DNA from 2 places in the Rhizobium sp. NZLR1b genome. Region 1 is predicted to be linked to the other one. Evidence: predicted binding sites of a transcription regulator. Region 1 holds the regulator's gene; the other holds the start of a gene.
What was found. The regulator LexA, encoded in region 1, represses DNA repair genes until DNA is damaged. The targets are predictions, from matches to a motif close to TGTTCNNNNTGTGTTCNG.
Positions count from the first base shown of each region.

Region 2: a site for LexA is predicted at 2,522-2,539, ahead of HJB84_RS19890 (2'-5' RNA ligase family protein). Genes of this name have one in related genera too.

Region 1 covers NZ_JABDWC010000022.1:74,146-80,655, reverse strand. The annotation lists gene gltA (citrate synthase) at 1-364, opposite strand, end outside; gene HJB84_RS25845 (ComEC/Rec2 family competence protein) at 655-3,084, shown strand; gene lexA (transcriptional repressor LexA) at 3,065-3,784, opposite strand; gene HJB84_RS25835 (VOC family protein) at 3,982-4,878, shown strand; gene kdsA (3-deoxy-8-phosphooctulonate synthase) at 4,875-5,720, shown strand; gene eno (phosphopyruvate hydratase) at 5,862-6,510, shown strand, end outside.
Region 2 covers NZ_JABDWC010000014.1:60,793-67,302, forward strand. The annotation lists gene ybaK (Cys-tRNA(Pro) deacylase) at 1-201, opposite strand, end outside; gene HJB84_RS19880 (ArsC family reductase) at 230-580, opposite strand; gene HJB84_RS19885 (succinylglutamate desuccinylase/aspartoacylase family protein) at 682-1,743, opposite strand; gene HJB84_RS19890 (2'-5' RNA ligase family protein) at 1,840-2,448, opposite strand; gene HJB84_RS19895 (methylated-DNA--[protein]-cysteine S-methyltransferase) at 2,617-3,180, shown strand; gene HJB84_RS19900 (SDR family oxidoreductase) at 3,215-3,949, opposite strand; partial or broken gene HJB84_RS19905 (SDR family NAD(P)-dependent oxidoreductase) at 3,986-4,688, opposite strand; gene HJB84_RS19910 (Atu4866 domain-containing protein) at 4,725-5,093, opposite strand; gene HJB84_RS19915 (LysR family transcriptional regulator) at 5,219-6,115, shown strand; gene HJB84_RS19920 (helix-turn-helix domain-containing protein) at 6,288-6,510, shown strand, end outside.

The sequences.
Region 1 (6,510 bases):
AGAACCGGCTCATCTGCTCGTGCACCATGGTGTGGTGCGTGACGCGATAATCGAAATCTTTCTTCTGTACGGTGGTCGGCAGTTCGCCGTAGAGAAGCAGATAGCAGACCTCGAGGAAGTCGCCATGCTCGGCCAGTTGCTCGATCGGATAGCCGCGATGCAGCAGCACACCTTCGTCGCCGTCGATGTAGGTGATTTTCGATTCACAGGATGCGGTCGAGGTGAAACCCGGATCGTACGTGAAGGAAGCCGTGTTCTTGTAAAGGGCACCGATATCGATGACGCTCGGGCCGATCGTGCCGCTTTTGACGGCTAGGTCGACAGATTTGTCACCGATTTTTATTGTAGCGCTTTGATCCGTCATGCTGATCCTCCGAAATGGCGGTGGCGCCATAAAAGCGCCATAGGGGTTAAGCGTCCTTACCGATAGCTATATGATCGTGAAGCTAATGCCAAGTTACCGTGCCGGCATTTTGTGCATTGCGGTATCACCTTTTAGGCACTGCAGCGATGAGCCCCGTGCATATCGGAAGCCGATGATTCGCTTAGTCTTTTGGCGCTGGCGATTTTCCCTCATATTTCAATCGATTATCCTTGCCGGATTTGATTAGAGAATGCATTCTGGCCGTCTTCGCGGGTGACCTTGGGCGGCACATGCAGGAAGTGACGACAGTCGAATTGCGGCCGGAAGCAGGCGCCGGCTCAGCCGGTCCCTCCGGTTTTTCGCCGCCTATCGTGGTGATACGGCCGACCAGGACGCAGTCGACGACATCTTTGCGCCACCGGCTGCTCGCCGCAGCCCGGCAATCGATTGGCGCCGGCATGCGCATGCTGGGCGAGGAGGCGGATCATGGCCGCTTGCTGCTTTTTTCGCCGGTGTTTCTCGGCGCCGGGGCGGCCTTCTGGTTTGTTGCGGCATCCGAATTTCCGCTTGTTGCATCGCTGCTCTCTCTGTTGGTGCTGACGATCGCGGTTCTCATCGTCGGCCGCAGCCGGGCGGCATTGCGGGCGACGCTGCTGGCGCCTGCACTCGTGGCCGGCGGCATGCTCTGCGCACAATTCGAGAGCTGGCGGGCTTCGACGGTGATCCTCGATTCCTCGGTGACGACGACAGTGACCGGCCGAGTTGAGCGGCGAGAAGGCGACGGCCGTGGGCGCTGGCGCTACATTCTTGCCGTCACCGGCACGGAGGCGCCGGAGTTGAAGCGGCCGCCGGGACGCATAACCGCGATCGTCCGCGGCGCCGACATGCCTTTCGACATCGGCGACCTCATCACCGGCAGGGCACGACTGACGCCGCCGGCAGGCCCCGCACTTCCCGAGCTCAACGACTTCTCCTTCGGTGCCTATTTCGATGGCATCGGCGCCAACGGCTTCTTCTACGGTGCGCCAGAGAAGGATCTGGAGGCGGGTCCGCAGGCTGCCAGATCGACATCGGCAGCTCTGCTGGAATGGCTTTACCACCTGCGCAGTAGCATTGGCGACCGCATACGATCGATCCTGCCCGGCGACACCGGCGCTTTTGCCGCTGCTTTGGTGACCGACGAGCGACGCGCCATCTCGAATGCGACGACGGAGGCGCTGCGCCAGTCCGGCCTTGCTCATATTGTCGCGATCTCCGGCCTCAACATGGCGCTGTCGGCCGGCATCTTCTTCGTCGGCTTCCGGATGCTGCTCAGCCTTTTTCCGGGCGTCGCTCAGGCCTATCCGACAAAGAAGATCGCCGCCGCCGGCGCGCTCAGCGCCGTCACCGCCTACTACCTGATTTCCGGCTTCGGGGTCTCGGCCGAACGTGCCTTCATCATGATGGCGATCATGCTGGTCGCCGTCTTCTTCGACCGGCCGTCGATCAGCCTGCGCAATGTCGTTCTCTCGGCGCTCGTCATCATCGCCATTTCGCCGTCCGAAGTCTTGGGCCCGAGCTTCCAGATGTCCTTTGCCGCGACATTGGCACTCGTATCGGGTTATCAACTGTGGAAGGACCGGCGCGTCCGCGAAAACGCCTTGCTGAAACTGCCGGTCTTCCGACCGGTCGTTGCCGTCGCCGGCTTCTTCGGCGGCGTCTTCCTGACCTCGCTGATCGGCGGTTTTTCCACGGCGCTGTTTTCGATCGAACATTTTCATCGCCTGACCGCTTACGGGCTGCCGGCAAATCTCGCGACGATGCCGATCATCTCCTTCATCGTCATGCCGGCCGGGCTGCTGGCGATGTTGCTCATGCCGTTCGGTCTGGACGTTCCGCTCTGGAAGGTGGTCGGCCTCGGCCTCGACCTGGTGATTGCGGTCGCCAAAACGGTGTCCGGTTGGGGCGGTGATATCGGCATCGGCCGCTTGCCGGCTTGGTATTTCGCTGTCGCCGTGGCCGGCTTTCTGCTGCTGACGCTGCTGCGCACCCGGCTGCGCCATATCGGCACATCGATTATCGCCGTCTCTACGCTCGGCGTGCTGCTTCTGCCGCTTCCCCGGGCGCCGGATCTGGTGATTTCGGAGGATGGCAGTCTCGTCGCAGTGGTCGCGGCTGCGGCAATCGCTTCCAACCGCGAAAACCCGCCGGATTTCATCTTCGATCAGTGGCAGAGAGCACTTGTCCTGCCGACGCATTTCCCGCCGAAAATGCTGGATGGTCCCGCTGTCCCGCCGGAGGGAGACGACCGCCGCGTCAGGCTTTCCCGCGATCAGCAGAATGAAGCGAGGGCGGCGATGCGGGCGGCTGTCGCCGGTGGTGAAGCAAACCGCTTTTCCTGCGTCAAAAAGGCCTGGTGCACATCAAGGCTCGGCAATGGTCATGTGGTTGCCGTCATCGACAACGCTGCCTATCTCGGTCCGGCTTGCGACGCGGCGGATATCGTCGTGACGTCGGTCCGCCTGCGGTTCAACAGCTGCCGATCAGGAGCGACGCTCTTTACCGGTGAGACGCTGCGCAGGACTGGCTCCGTCGAGCTGCGCTTCGCCGATGCCGGCCTGGAGGTCGTGACCGCATTCGAAACCCTGTCGCGCCCATGGAAGCGCCATCGCGCCTATGACTGGCGCAGCAACAGTTTTGCCGAATCCGGCCTCTCCAATGTCAGTGATAGCGGCGAATGAGGCCGACGAGCTTGCCCTGCACCTTGACGCGGTCCGGCCCGAAAATCCGGGTCTCATAAGCCGGATTGGCAGCCTCCAGCGCGATCGAGGCGCCCTTGCGGCGGAAACGTTTGAGCGTCGCTTCTTCGTCATCGACCAGGGCAACGACAATGTCGCCGGGACTTGCGGTGCTGCCGTTGCGGATGATTACCGTGTCGCCGTCGAAGATGCCGGCGTCGATCATCGAATCGCCCTTGACCTCCAGCGCATAATGTTCGCCGGAGCCGAGCATGTCTGCGGGAACGACGATGTCGTGGGTGTTATTCTGGATCGCCGAGATCGGAACGCCGGCAGCGATCCGGCCCATGACCGGCACGGAGACGGAGTTGCCGTTATCGGCGACCGGTTTTGCAGGAGCGGGGGCGGCGACCGGCTGCGGCTTGCCGAGGCTGCCCTCGATGACGCTTGGCGAAAAGCCGCGCCGGGGCTGGATGCTCGGGCTGTAGGCCTCCGGAAGCTTGATGACCTCGAGCGCCCGGGCGCGGTTCGGTAGGCGGCGAATGAAGCCACGCTCTTCAAGCGCTGTGATCAAACGATGAATGCCGGATTTCGAGGCCAGATCCAGGGCATCCTTCATTTCGTCGAAAGAGGGCGGAATGCCGGATTCCTTCATGCGCTCATGAATGAAAAGCAGGAGCTCCTGTTGTTTGCGCGTGAGCATCGACGTGTGACCCCTTGATTGAAACAAATCCAGAACAGAACACTATATGTTCCATATGTGTTCCGCAAGTAGCTAAATTTCCGTAAAACTTGCCGCCAACTCGTTGAGTTTTTTATTTTCATTCGCCGGATTGGCGCACATGTCTTGCATTGAAGGTGGCGCTGTCGCACCCTCTTGGCGTTTCAGGGAGGGATATCATGAACGAGCACTCGGCCAAACCGCACCCGCTGGATCATGTCGTGCTGCCCGTTGTCAATATCGACCTGGCGCGCGAAAGGCTCGGCAAGCTTGGCTTCACCGTTGCCGCCGATGCCCGCCATCCCTTCGGAACGGAGAATGCCTGCGTCTTCTTTGCCGACAAGACCTATCTGGAGCCGCTCGGTATCGCCAGCCGCGAGGAGAGCGAGGCATCGGCGCGGCAAGGCAATGTCTTCACCGCCCGCAATCGGGCCTTCCGCTTCCGCTGTGGCGAGGAGGGGCTTTCGGCGGTGGCGTTCGGCACCGAGGATGCCGGCCGCGCTCATCGGAGCTTCGTCGGCAGCGGATCGAGCGCCGGCGACATGCTGCAGTTCAGCCGGCCGATGAAAATGCCGGACGGTTCCGAGACCATGGCCGGCTTCAAGCTGGCCTTTGCCGCTGAGTTGCGCGCGCCGGATTTCTTCCTCTTCTGTGTTGAGCGCATCAATCCTCTGCCGGCCGATCGCGGTGCGCTAGAGACGCATGCCAATGGCGTCACCGGCATTGCCGAGATCGCGCTTTGCGCGCCGGACCCCTCTGCATTCGCCGCCTTCGTCAGCCTTGCAACGGCGCAATCGGCCGTCGAGAAAACCGGTTTCGGCGTTAATATCGCGGCGCCGAATGCGAAAATCAGCCTGATGACGCCGGAAGGGCTGGAGGCCTATTTCGAGATCGCCGTCGCATCCGCCGACCGCGGCCTGCGCGGCCGGGCTATCCTCTTTGCCGTCACCGATCTTGCCGTGACAGAAGCGCATTTGGCTGCTAACGGAGTGACCTACACGCGCAAGAACAATCGCATTCTGGTGAAGCCCGCGCCCGGGCAGGGCACGCTCTTCGCCTTCGAGGAAACACGATGAGCACTGATACGAATTCCGAAGTCAGGATCGGCGAGGGCGCAGGCCAGGTCACATTTTCCAATACCGGCCGCCTGTCGCTGATTGCCGGCCCTTGCCAGATGGAGAGCCGCGACCACGCCTTCATGGTTGCCGGCACACTGAAGGAGCTTTGCGCCAAACTCGGCATCGGTCTCGTCTACAAGAGCTCCTTCGATAAGGCAAACCGCACCTCGCTCTCTGCCGAACGCGGCATCGGGCTTGAAAAGGGCATGCAGATCTTCGCCGACCTGAAGAAGGAGTTCGGTTTTCCCGTCCTGACCGACGTCCACACCGCCGAGCAATGCGCCGCGGTGGCAAAAGTGGTCGATGTCCTGCAGATCCCGGCTTTCCTCTGCCGCCAGACCGACCTTCTGATCGCCGCCGCCGAGACCGGCCGCGCCGTCAATGTCAAGAAGGGCCAGTTCCTCGCTCCCTGGGATATGAAAAACGTCCTGAAGAAGCTCAATGCCAGCGGCAATCCGAACGTGCTGCTGTGCGAACGCGGCGCCTCCTTCGGTTATAACACTTTGGTCTCCGACATGCGCTCGCTGCCGATCATGGCGTCGATGGGCGCGCCGGTTGTTTTCGATGCAACGCATTCCGTGGCGCAGCCGGGCGGGCAGGGCGATTCCTCCGGTGGTCAGCGGGAATTTGTGGAAACGCTGGCGCGCGCAGCGGTGGCGACCGGTATCGCCGGCGTGTTCGTCGAAACCCATCAGGACCCCGACAACGCACCGTCCGACGGCCCGAACATGGTCTATCTCAAAGACATGCCGCGGCTTTTGGAAAAGCTGCTCGCCTTCGATGCTGTCGCCAAGGGCTGACAGTCAAAAGCCTGACATGTTCGTGCTATAGCGACGTTCAGACATGCAGGTCGAGGGTGTCGCAATGCGCCATTGTAATTTGCACGCCTTCGATTATGACAGGCTTCGAACGATTGATCACCCACCGAGCAGGAAGAACCCATGACTGCAATCACCGATATCATCGCCCGCGAGATTCTCGATAGCCGTGGCAACCCCACCGTCGAAGTTGATGTCTATCTCGAAGACGGCAGCATGGGCCGCGCGGCCGTTCCCTCGGGCGCTTCGACCGGCGCGCATGAGGCGGTCGAGCTGCGCGACGGCGGCAAGCGCTACCTCGGCAAGGGTGTGCAAAAGGCGGTCGATGCCGCCAACACCGAGATCTTCGACGCGATCGGCGGCATCGATGCCGAAAACCAGATCCAGATCGACAACATCATGATCGAGCTCGACGGCACGCCGAACAAGTCGCGCCTCGGCGCCAACGCCATTCTCGGCGTATCGCTGGCCGTCGCCAAGGCTGCCGCCCAGGCCTCCGGCCTGCCGCTCTACCGTTATGTCGGCGGCGCGTCCGCGTGCCTGCTTCCGGTTCCGATGATGAACATCATCAACGGCGGCGCCCATGCCGACAATCCTATCGATTTCCAGGAATTCATGATCCTGCCGGTCGGCGCCGATACGATCGCTGAAGCCGTACGCATGGGTTCGGAAGTCTTCCATACGCTCCGCAAGGAACTGGCCGCGCAGGGCCACAACACCAATGTCGGCGACGAAGGCGGTTTTGCACCCGGCCTGAAGAGCGCGCCCGAGG
Region 2 (6,510 bases), on a different contig from region 1:
GTCCGACGGCACGACGACGCAGACCGGCTTGCCGTCCACCTCCGCCATCAACGTCTTCAGCACCCGGTGCGGCGCTTCGCCAAGGGCTTCCGCCGCCTGCAGGCCGACGCGCTCGGCGCCCGGGTCGTAGTCATAGGCATGGACCGTGAAGGCGACGCCTGCCTGGGAAAGAACCTGTGTCGCGCGCGTGGTCTTGGACATCTCTAGCTCGGGAGTTGTTGCCTGTCGTTCAGCCTGCAAATGCACAGGCGTAAATCGCCGGCTTGAAGCCGATCAGCAACTTGCCGCTGGCCTCCAGCACCGGCCGTTTGATCATCGACGGCTGGTCGAGCATCAGTTGGATCGCCTTCTCCCAGCTGAGGTTCTCCCGCTCTGCATCAGCCAGTTTGCGGAAGGTGGTGCCGGCGCGGTTGAGCACGGTATCGAGCCCGGCCTGATCGATCCAGGCATCAAGATGGGCGCGGTCGATGCCGAGCGCCTTGTAATCGTGAAACGCATAGGCAACGCCGTGTTCTTCCAGCCAGCTGCGGGCCTTCTTCATCGTGTCGCAATTCTTGATACCATAGATGGTGACGGTCATGCCCGATCGATTCCCTGTGATCGCTGCGAGATACCATGCAAGAAGACCGGCGCAAATGCCCGCGACACTTTATCCCGGCACTCGCCGGGATCCGGCTCGGCTCAATTCTCCAGCGTGCCGGCCTTGCGCAAGGCGTCGCTGGGACTGTCGCAGACAATCTTCATCAGGTCGCCGCGCCGCCGTACCAGCCGGTCGGACGTTCGGGTCAGGATCAACCCGTCTTGCGGGGCGCGGAGTTCGATGCTGCCACCCGGCTGACCCGGGCGGGTGACAATCGTCGCCAGGAGCTCGCCTTCCACAACCCTGTCGCCGATGGCGCGATGCAAGAGCACGGCCCCACCTTCAGGAGCGCGAATGATCTCGACATTGTCGAGCGGCACGGCCGGACCGGAAAACGCCTTTGCCTCAGCCTTCACCTCACCGACGATCCCCCGTGCCGCAAGGAACCGCCACAGCCCCTCCGCATCCTTCTCAGCCAGCACCGGATCGACGTCGCGTTTGCCGCGCAGCTCGACGGTGACCGAAAGCCTGCCCGGCAGCCGCGATTGGCGCTCGCCGGAAACCTCATATTTCCAGGCAAAACCGACCGCCTCTTCGAAGGCCGAGCTTTCGCCATCCGAAAGCAGCGCGGCCTCCATATCGAGTGCAGCGGCAAGATCGGCCGCCTCCGGCCAGAAGGCTTCGTCGATATAGGCATATTGCAGGGATTCGTCGTCGCAATGCAGGTCGAGGACGAGATCGGCGCCAAGCGCCATATGCAAGAGCTGTCGTTTCAGCCTGTCGGTAGCCGGATAATCATCGAGGTCTTCGATCAGCGTGGCCCGATCGGCAAGGGAGATCAGCGGAAAATCCCGGTTGAAATTGGTGCGTGAGCCAAGGTCGAAACGACCCTGCAGGTCGCCGAAATGCGATTGCGCCGCACCGATCGGATTGGCCTGCGGCACGATGGTGATGTCGCCGACGATCCCGCCTTCGCTTTCCGCCTGCCGCAGCCGCTCGCAGAGGAAATGCAGGAGCACCGTTCCCGGCAGTTCCCCGGCATGCAGTGCGGCCTGGATATAGATCTTCGGCGCCTTCGGATCGTGGCCCGCAAAGCGCAGCACCGGCAGCCGCCACTCCGTTCCCGGCGTATCTCCTGGGATGATGATCTCTGAAACATCCATGCTGTCTTCGTTCTCCGTTTGCCATCCCGACGGTTGTTCAGCTTTATGCGCGGAAATCGCGGAAGCGCAAGCCTTGGTCCGGAGATGCCATTGCCGTCAGCCAAGCAGCGGCCAGCGATCGATGATGTGGTGTTCGGTTTTTCCAAGAACGCTGTGAATGAGCAGGAATTCCCGCGCCGTCCACGAAACCGGTTGGTCGAGGCTCGTCGGCGGCACTGCTTTGCGGTCATAGAGCAGCGTCATATGCGCCGTGAAATTGCGATCGATATTGTCACGCAATCCGGTATTGTGCAGGCCGACACCAAGCTGGACATGCAGTCGCATGAGCGGCATCAGCCCGTCTTTGCTGCAGAGCACCAGAGGCCGCGCCTTGCCTTCCCGCTTGAAGCTCATGATCCTGTCGAAGGTGACGGCGATCGGCGCGCCCTCGACTGTAGCGGCGGCCTGCCGGGCCGCAAAGATCACGTCCTCCGGCAACACTTCATAGTCGCCGATGCCGATAACGCTCACATGCAGGGTCGTCAGCCGCGGCTTTGCGGAAAGGGAGAAGGTCTTGCAATAGTCGTCGGCGATCGAAGCCGCTTGCCGTTCGACGATCGCAGGCGGGCGGAGCGCAAAGAAAAGCCTGTGGCCGCCGTTCCGGCTTTCACACGCCTGCCCGCGTCGATTTTGACCATGGTCGAAATCGAAGGAAATCTGGTTCATGGCCTGTCAGGTCGTCATGACCGCCTCGCGCTCCAAAAAAGAGGTGAAAGATACGCCGGCAAGGTAGAATATCAAGAACAAAAAAAGAACGAGATGCGCAAGAATCGGGTTGAAACAGCGGCCGTTCCGTACGATTTTGGTGGTAATCGAAAACGCGGAGGCTGTGTCATGGCCCAGACGATCCATCACTATCTCATCTTCGAAACCGCGGCTGGTTTCTGCGGCATCGCCTGGAGCGACGCCGGCATCGCCCGCTTCCAGCTGCCGACGAAAACCGCGGAAGCGACCGAGCGGCTCTTACTGCGCCGCCTGCCGGGTGCCGAGCCCGGCGCGCCGACGCCTGATGTGCTCGAAACGGTCGCCGCCGTGAAGCGCTATTTCCAGGGCGAGGAAACGGATTTCTCCGACGTCGAACTCGATCTTGCCGGGCAGGATGCCCTCTTCAGGGATATTTACGCGGCGGCAAGGCGTGTCGGCTGGGGCCATACGACCACCTACGGCGCGCTGGCGAAAGAGCTTGGCGCCGGGCCGGAAGTCGCGCGCGACGTCGGCCAGGCGATGGCGAAGAACCCGGTCGCATTGATCATCCCCTGCCACCGGGTGCTGGCCGCCGGCGGCAAAATCGGCGGTTTCTCGGCTCCCGGCGGCTCGTCATCGAAGACCCGCATGCTGGAGCTTGAAGGCGTCCAGCTCGGCCCGCCGCCGCCCGCCCAGCAATCGCTGGGGTTTTAGGCGGCGGGGCGGTCTCAGCCGGGATGCCGGCTGCTCAATGCGGGCTGGCCGTTGGCCGGACGATGATCTCGCTGACATCGACATCGTCAGGCTGGCTGACGGCATAGAGGATCGAATTGGCGATAGCCTCGGGGCTGATCGTGACCGCCCTGAAAACCCTCATGGCGTTCCGCGCGGTCGGATCGGTAATCGTGCCGGCCAGTTCCGATGTCGTGGTGCCGGGGGAGATGACCGTCACCCGGATGCGATCCGTCTCCTGCCGCAACCCGTCCGAGATCGCCCGCACCGCGAATTTCGTCGCGCAATAGACCGCGGCCGTTGGGGAAACGGCGTGGCCGCCGATCGAAGCCAGGTTGATGATCTGTCCGGATCCCTGCGCCTTCATGATCGGAAGCGCAGCGGCGATGCCGTAGAGCACACCCTTGATGTTGACGTCGACCATCCGGTCCCACTCGTCGACCTTGAGGGCCGCAAGCGGCGAGAGCGGCATGACGCCGGCATTGTTGACGATAACGTCCAACCGGCCGAATTCGGACCTGGCAAAACCCGCAAAGGCCTCCACTTGGGAACGGTCGGTGACATCAAGCTTTCGCAGCCGCACGCTGCCGCCCTTGGCTGCTATTTCGCCGGCGAGTGTCTCCAGCCGCTCGGTGCGGCGCGCGCCGATCACGAGATGCGCGCCCGCGGCAGCCAGCACCTTTGCAGCAGCCTCTCCGATGCCGCTGCTGGCCCCGGTAATGGCGATGACTTTTCCTTCGATCGTCGACATTTCAAGCTCCTTTGTCGATTGAGTGTTTCTTGGTGGTCAGCTGGGGAAATCGGCGCTGAGCGTCGTCTCCGCCCAGGCGTCGAAGTTTCCGCGCAGCGCGTCGAGCCGTTCGCGGGCGATCTTCAGGGCAGGTGCGCCGAGCAGCAGACGCAGCGGCGGTTCCTCCGCCTCGAAGGCCGATAGGATGGCGGCTGCGGCACGGACCGGATCTCCCGGCTGTTTGCCGGAGACCGAGCGGGTGGCCTGGCGCCGCTTGCCCCGCGAATTTGGTGGCGTGGTAATAGCCGGTGGCAGCGAAGGCGACGAGACCGCCGAGCGAGGAGACATTGAAGATGTGCCCTCGCCGGCGTGTCCGCATACCCGGCAGAACCTGCTTGGTGACATCGATCAATCCGAAGACATTGGTCTCGAACTGGGCGCGTATCTCCGCATCGTCGCCCTCCTCGATCGCCGCGAGATAGCCGTAGCCGGCATTGTTGACGAGCACGTCGATCGCGCCGAAATGTCTCTCGGCGTCATGAACCGCGCCGGCGACGGAGCGGCCGTCCGTCACATCGAGTGCGAGAGCAAGCGCGCGGTTGCCGTGTTCAGCTGCGAGATCCCTGAGGGTCTCTGGTCTGCGCGCGGTCACGGCGGCGCGCCAGCCACGGGCGAGAACCGCCTCCGCAAGCGCCCGGCCGAGGCCGGACGATGCGCCGGTGATGAACCAGATGGGTGTGGTGGCAGACATGATCGTCATCCTTTCCGGCCGAAACGGCCTTATCCCGAGTGATGTCTATTGGCGGCGGAGCACCATGCCGCCATGATGGAGCGTATCGCCGTCGACGAAATCGCCGTCGGCCGTGAAGCCGGTGTCGTCCCAGTATTCGATATGGCTTCCGGTGACTTCGTAACGGCCTCGATAGGCGCTCTCCCGGTTGCCGCGGGCCTCGTCGTAACGGCCGTCGGGCAGGAGTTCATGGCGGATACGGCCATCATCCGTCACCCATATGCCGACATAGGGATGTTGCTGCATCGTGTTCTCGCTTGTTTGTTGACGTATGGATCGCCGGTCGTTGACGGCATCCGCGGGGCCGATCGCCGTGCCGGCCAGGGTGGTGACGGCGAAAATTTGCAGAACAGCGCTCTTGGAAATCCTTCGCATCGTTTTTCCTCTCGATAGAGGGCTGGCATGACGGCCGCCTTGCCTGACCTCGAGAGAAAAATAGGCTGCGCAATCGAGTTGATTAAGTTGCCAATACCGGATGCCTTGGTTAAAACTGCTAACCAATGATCGACGATCTCGAAGGCATTTCAGTCTTTCTCGCCGTGGCGGAAGCGCGGAACTTCCGGCTGGCCGGTGAGCGACTTGGCGTCACCCGCTCCGCCGTCAGTCAGGCTCTGCAGCGTCTGGAGGATCGTCTTGGGGTCGCGCTGGTCCAGCGCACGACGCGCAGCGTTAGCCTGACCGAAGCCGGCGACGTGTTCTTCGAGGCGGTTCGCCCATCGGTCCGGCAGGTCAAGGATGCGATGCAGACGGTGCGGGAGATGCAGGCGCGCCCGAGCGGCCTGCTGAGGATCACCGTTTCCTCGATCGCCGAGAGTTTTCTGTCCGGCACCTTGTTGGCCGGGTTCATGCAAGCCTGCCCTGAGATCAAACTCGATATCACCGTCACCGATGACGAATTCGATATCGTCGAGGCCGGCTTCGACGCCGGTGTCCGGCTCGGCGAAGTCATCGAGCAGGATATGATCGCGATCTCGGTCTCCGAGCCGCAGCGCCAATGCGCGGCCGCATCCCCCGCCTACCTTGAGCGCCGCGGCCATCCCCGCCATCCCAGCGAACTGCAGGATCACGCCTGCATCGGCTGGCGACCTCGCCCCGATACGGCGCCTTATCGCTGGGAGTTCACCGAAAATGATCGCGACTTCGACGTCGCGGTCGATCCCGCCGTCACCACCAACGACATGGGGATGATGATCCGCATGGCCTGCGCCGGCGCCGGGATCACCTTCGGCATGGTGGAAACCTTTGAGGCCTATATCGAACGCGGCGAACTCGTGCCGCTGCTCGAAGATTTCTGCCCGCCCTTCCCGGGCTTCTATCTCTATTATCCCAGGCGCCAGAGGCAGCCGCTGAAGCTGCGGGCGCTGGTGGAGCATATCAGGAAGTCCGCTAGGCATTAGATATGGTCGAGCCCTGCCCGAACCCGGTACGATCCCAGCGAATTTCCCGAGGATGAGAGCGGCTGGCTCCTGCGGCATAGGCCCCGGCTCAAGGTTGCCCCAGTCACGCGGTTTTGCTATTTCCCCATCGCTAAGGATCAGGGGCGAGGGGCATCCTGTTGCCGGAGAACCTATGCTGGACGACGTCTTTCCCATTCCGACCAGGGCCCTGATCCGTCAGGGTGGACGCGCCTGCTTTTCTCGTCTCGTCAGCACGAGCCCCTTGTTGATCCAGGTGCAATCCGGAACGAAGATCGTCATGGCGGATGATAAGGCTTTGCGCCTCGAGGCGGGCGCATATGCCTTGCTGCCCGACTATCGACCGTTGACCATGGAGAATATTCCCAGGGCGCCGC